Linked DNA regions of Spirosoma rhododendri. The protein of the gene in region 1 interacts with the protein of each later gene in a pairwise test. Links are inferred from orthologs where the notes say so. Each region holds a gene or a part of one and is shown in the gene's direction. Other genes may lie near its edges.

What was found. The genes of interacting proteins can lie anywhere in the genome.
Region 2: the proteins of ung (region 1) and HH216_RS07370 interact in binary tests that used the Escherichia coli proteins (3 or more experiments, as listed by UniProt). The link is inferred for Spirosoma rhododendri from one-to-one orthologs.

The regions. Positions count from the first base shown.
Region 1 is NZ_CP051677.1:2,525,527-2,528,382, reverse strand. The notes cover bases 26-2,827. They hold ung (uracil-DNA glycosylase), read left to right. Parts: upstream 26-994; coding sequence 995-1,660; downstream 1,661-2,827. Other genes in these bases: lepB (signal peptidase I), read right to left, coding at 2,597-2,827; HH216_RS10575 (Dps family protein), read left to right, coding at 1,849-2,520; apaG (Co2+/Mg2+ efflux protein ApaG), read right to left, coding at 463-849; HH216_RS10590 (O-methyltransferase), read right to left, coding at 26-379. In the rest of the region: more of HH216_RS10590, read right to left, coding at 1-25; more of lepB, read right to left, coding at 2,828-2,856. UniProt on the Escherichia coli protein: Excises uracil residues from the DNA which can arise as a result of misincorporation of dUMP residues by DNA polymerase or due to deamination of cytosine.
Region 2 is NZ_CP051677.1:1,787,026-1,790,022, forward strand. What follows is about bases 55-2,997. They hold HH216_RS07370 (nucleoside-diphosphate kinase), read left to right. Parts: upstream 55-1,287; coding sequence 1,288-1,707; downstream 1,708-2,997. Other genes in these bases: HH216_RS07360 (FKBP-type peptidyl-prolyl cis-trans isomerase), read right to left, coding at 55-79; HH216_RS07365 (DHH family phosphoesterase), read right to left, coding at 133-1,149; nth (endonuclease III), read right to left, coding at 2,042-2,677; HH216_RS07380 (hypothetical protein), read right to left, coding at 2,738-2,989; HH216_RS07385 (RNA polymerase sigma factor), read right to left, coding at 2,964-2,997. Also shown: more of HH216_RS07360, read right to left, coding at 1-54. UniProt on the Escherichia coli protein: Major role in the synthesis of nucleoside triphosphates other than ATP. The ATP gamma phosphate is transferred to the NDP beta phosphate via a ping-pong mechanism, using a phosphorylated active-site intermediate.

The DNA.
Region 1 (2,856 bases):
CGGAACGGACAGCTTCGGCCAGATGCGCCGTTGTCAGACCCAGCGACGTACCAAGATCGACCACCGTTTTGAGGTTCAGATACCGGATCAGCCGAAACAGCAGCCGGGCGTAACGGGGCGACTTCTGCGAGTGGCGGGCAATGTCGCTGACGGTACGCTGACGCGCACCGTTTACCTTCGACCCGGCCCCCAAGTCAGTAATCTGAATCAGTTCCTGACTCCGTCTGAGGTCGTTACGCAACAGCCGAATCGACGCCAGCGCGGGTTCGCGTCGGCTATCGGTTCGGATTGCTTTCGTATAAAGCGAGAAAACAAAGGGCGAGTGTATCGAGTGCTCGTCCTGAGCGTGGCTGAGATAGCGCAGGTAAGCGGCAATCATGGTAAGCGGTACAACGTCATGCACTCGGTTGGTTGAGGCACGCGGGCACCTTTACGCAAACTACGGGCAGCAAGCAGATGAGATTAATTGAGTTTGTAGGGCACAACCATCGTGAATTCGGGAATCGTTACCTGTAACTGCTTCCCGTCGATGACGCGCTCAACCAGATACGTACCGGCCATTTTGCCCATGCTGGAGCGCAGGTTGCAACCGGAGACGTATTCGTGTACTTCGCCGGGTTCCAATACCGGCTGAAGCCCTACCACGCCTTCCCCTTCCACCTCCCGGATGGTTCCGTTCGAATCGTAAATGAGCCAACGTCGACGCAGTAGCTGAATCGTGTGGTCGCTGGCATTTTCAATTGTGATACGGTAGGTAAAAACGTAGTGTGCCTGTAACGGACTGGAGTACTCAGATTGGTACTCAGTCTTTACACTAACTTTGACACCTTCTGTGACGGACGATACCATAAATTTCGTGTCTTTTGGCAACCTTAGAACGAAAATTAAGTTGATAAGTTTTGTTACGCAAGAACCACTTCCAAAAAAATAATTGGGGAGTGGCTTTTGGTATTTGTCCTACCCCAACACAAGAAAATCCTGACGCGTTCTCTTTATGAATGTAACTATCGCCGAATCGTGGCAATCGAGGCTACAGCCGGAGTTTAATAAACCATACTTCGTTCAACTGGCCGAATTTCTTCGTCACGAATACAGTACACAACGCATCTATCCACCGGGAAAACTGATTTTCAATGCGTTTAATAGTTGCCCGTTTGAGGAGGCCCGCGTTGTGATTCTGGGGCAAGATCCGTACCACGGTGAAGGGCAGGCCAATGGATTAGCTTTCTCCGTGGCGGATGGGATAGCCAAGCCGCCATCGCTTATCAATATTTTCAAAGAAATTCAGGACGACCTTGGCAAGCCAGTGCCCAAATCGGGTAATCTGGAGCGCTGGGCCAATCAGGGCGTGATGTTGCTCAACTCAACGCTTACTGTTCGGGCGGGGCAGGCCGGGTCACATCAGGGTAAGGGCTGGGAAACCTTTACCGATACCGTTATCAAGCTGATCTCCGACGAGAAAGAACACGTCGTCTTTATGCTGTGGGGGGCTTACGCGCAGAAAAAAGGGGCCGTTATCGACAGCAAAAAGCACCTCGTACTGAAAGCAAAACACCCCTCGCCGATGGCCGCCAATTACGGCGGCTGGTTTGGCTGTAAGCACTTCAGTCAGGCCAACGACTACCTGACAGGCAAGGGCCTCCCCCCGATTGAGTGGTAAGTACCATAGTAAATGAGTCAGTCGCGCTCCTCACTCCAGCCACATAAGTCTCTGATTAAAAACTTATTAAATAAATCAGTAACCTTATCAAGACTGTCTCTATATTGATGGTGGAAGTTACATTATCACAAACAGTAGCGTGAACAGGCGAGTTGTTTTGGCTAACCAACAAAACAACACCTGTGACTATGAAACGTACCCGTACATCGGTTGGCCAACTGCTAACTGGTTTGTTCTTTGCTTTCTTCATCAACACGCAGTCTGGGCTGGCTCAGCAACGCACTAACACCCCGACAACACCGACAACTACCGCAAACGACCCAATCCCGAACAACCGGCCGACAGCGCCCCCGACCGGGTCGCAGTTGGGCAATTACCGCAACGAGCAGGCCGATAACTGGATACCGCTCGAAGCTTCGAAGCGACAAGCTATCGTTACTGATCTGCAACCCACTGTAACTGAGTTATTGCAGCTTTATCACGACGCCAAACAAAGCCACTGGAACCTGCGCGGCCCGCTATACCTGTCGCTGCACGAAGCCTTGCAGGAATTTGCCGACTTGTTTCTCGACCAGTCTGATCTAATCGCTGAGCGTGTTCTTCAGATCGGTCAGCCAGTTGATGGACGCCCGGACGTGCTGGTACAGACGTCGGGCCTACCGCGCTACCCCGGTGGCTACCTTTCCGACCGGCAGGTGTTAGCCCTCATGGACGAGCGAGTCAACACGGTTGCCGTACGCGTAAGACAACGCGTTGAAAGCACCAGTAAAAACGGCGACGAAGTATCGTCCAACAAGCTACAGGATCTGAGCTATCAACTAGATAAAATCGTCTGGAAACTGCGCGTGATGCAGCAGTAAGCTACAGGCTTATAAACGAGTAAGGGGGCCGGTAAACGAACATGCGTTTACCGGCCCCCTTACTCGTTTAGTTTTGTTAGTCAATCGTGCGGAACAGGCGATTCCAGCGGATTTTGTTCCAGATATTGGCCGGGTTCGGGTCGAGCGACATCCAGACGAATACGGCTTTCCCCACGATGTGATCTTCGGGAACAAAGCCCCAGAAGCGCGAATCCAGCGAATTATCGCGGTTGTCACCCATCATGAAGTAGTAATCCTGCTTAAACGTGTACGACGTAATCGGCTTGCCGTTGATACTGATCGAGGTGGGCGTCAGCGTTACGTTTTCGTTGTGTT
Region 2 (2,997 bases), 740 kb from region 1 along the record:
TGACTTCAACGCGGTTTTTGCCACATGACGCCATCACGGCGACGAGTAATGCGGCTTTCCCGAAGTGTTTAAATGACATAACTGGTTTACTGGTTTTACAAAAAGAACGGTTTATAAATAGCCCTGCACTTGTCAGACGGTAGCCAGTAGCTGCGACTGATACTGGGGCAGGATAGCCAGTATCCGCTGTTCGGTTTCAGCGAGTGTTAATTTGGAACGACCACCGGCAGCGTTCCGGTGTCCGCCCCCGTTAAAATGTGCGTTCGCCAGATCGCGAACCGAAAAATCACCCACCGACCGGAATGAGATTCGGATTTCTTCACCCCGATCAATCAGGATAGCGGCCGCAACTACTCCCTCGACTGCCAGTGCGTAGTTGACCATGCCTTCCGTATCGCCCGTTTTCGAGCGGTACGCCTTCAGTTCATCTTCTGTCAGCGTGATATAGGCAAAGCGGAACTCTGGCAACACGTTAAGCTTCTCGTTCAACACATGCCCAAGCAGCCGAAACTTATCAATAGATACGTTATCAAAAATTCGCCGGTGAATCGTGCTGACGTCAATACCAATATCGATCAGCGCGCCCGCGATACGGTGTACATTCCCGGTTGTATTAGAATGGCGGAACGAGCCAGTATCCGTCATCAGACCGGCGTAGATGCACTCGGCGATCGCAACGTCGATCAGGATCTGATCGCCCAGATCGCTGATTAACTGAAAGATCAGTTCAGCCGTAGCAGCTGCCGCTGGGTTCCAGAGCGCCAGATCTGCAAAGGATTCCGGTTCCAGATGGTGGTCGATGAGCACTTTCGTTGCCCGCGCCTGCCGCACCATTGGAGCTAGCTCTTTAATACGGTCGAGAGCAGAAAAGTCGAGACAGAAAATGACAGTTGCTTCGCTCATCAGCTGCGAAACAGCGACTCGTTGCTTTTCGTCGAAGGCGACTACAGTGTCGTTTCCTGCCATCCAGTGCAGATTTTGCGGGTAATCGGTGGGTGTGACGACGGTTACCCGATGGCCTTTTTTTCGTAGGTACCCGGCTAGTGCCAACGACGAGCCCATAGCGTCGGCATCGGGATTCTGGTGGGTAGTAATCAGCACGGTTTGCGGTTCGATGATCAACCGGCCAATTGCGTCAATGTCCTGCATAAAAGAAGGGCTGGCGCCCTAATCGAAAGTCAAAAGTACGAATATTTTGGATACCAGTGGGTTTGGGCGACCGGCTGCTTTCTTGCGGAATCTCTCTACCTTTGCGCCCAAATTAAATTTGGATAATCAAACCTAGTAATGGCAACGAATCGCACGTTCACCATGATCAAGCCCGACGCTGTCGAGGGAGGTCATACCGGTGCAATTATACGCATGATCGAGGAAGCTGGCTTCCGCGTCGTCGCAATTAAGAAAACCCAGCTGACACCCGAACGGGCTGGCCAATTTTACGCCGTTCACCGCGAGCGGCCTTTCTACAACGATCTCCGTACGTATATGTCGTCGGGTGCTATTGTGCCAATGATTCTGGAGAAAGAGAATGCGGTTGCCGATTTCCGCAAGCTGATTGGGGCTACCAATCCTGCGCAGGCGGAAGAAGGTACGATTCGCAAACTATACGCAAAGTCGCTGGAAGCCAACGCTATTCACGGTTCGGACTCTGATGAGAACGCTGAGATCGAAAGCAATTTCTTCTTCTCTGCCACCGAGCAATACTAACCATTGATTGTCCTGAACTGTGATTTTTGTGATTACGCTGATGGGCTATGATTTCTTTTCTGAATCTGGCCAATCAATTAATCAGGTGAATCACGGTTCATATTGTCTAAACTGTGATTCACCTGATTACGCTGATGGACTGTGATTTCTTGTTCATGAATCAGTGAAATCAATTAATCAGGTGAATTAAAGTTCAGACAGTCTTGAACCGCCGGGCGGCCCCGTGTGATTCATCTGATTGCTCTGATAGACTATGATTACTTTTTTTGAATCAGCGAAATCAAAGCAATCAAACGAATCACACGGGGCCGCCCGGCGGTTCAAGACACACAGTTCAAGACTGAGGGTATTTACAGAAGTCCAGCAGCGGGCAAATGCTGCATTTGGGCGACCGGGCCAGACAGATGTACCGGCCGTGCAGAATCAGCCAGTGGTGCGCCTTGGGAACGTGTACCTTTGGAATATACGCCATCAGTGACTTCTCAACGGCCAGGGGCGTCGTGGCTGTGAGTGGGGCCAGACCCAGTCGGTGCGATACCCGAAAAACGTGCGTATCGACGGCCATTGTCGGCTCGTTATAAACCACCGACAGAATTACGTGCGCCGTCTTACGACCCACTCCCGGCAGACTCTGCAAGTCGGCTAGTGTCGTCGGAATTTCTCCTCCAAATCGTTCCATGATAGCTTTCGCCATCCCGACCAGGTGTTTCGCCTTGTTGTTGGGATACGATACGCTGCGGATGTACGAGAACACCTCATCAACCGACGCAGCCGCCAGCGATTCAGGCTCTGCAAAGCGGGCAAACAGCGCTGGTGTAATCTGATTGATTCGCTTGTCGGTACACTGCGCTGATAAAATGACAGCCGTCAGCAACTCAAACGGATTAGAAAAATTCAGTTCGGTTTGGGGCTCGGGATAGTGTTCGGTGAAATATTCGATAAACCGGCGAAACCGCTCTTTTTTAAGCATAACAATAAGCACCCGGACGTTGCCACCCGGGTGAGTAAAAGCCAAAAATCCACCAGACCACTACGCGTTACGTAGTTGCGCCGGTGGATTTAACGGATGATTTCGAGAATAGGCAAGAATATTGTCGACCGCGCTGGGGCGAGGCTGCCGTTCGATCTTGTTCATCATCGACCGCAATTCAAGCGCATCGAGGAAGAACGTTGTCAGTTCCGGCTCCGACATTAGGGCTTCTTCTATGAGCAGGCTTTCCTCGGGCGAGGTCTCCTCATAGACATACCGGATCACATCATCTTGGGTAAATGTTTTTATCATAACTCGGC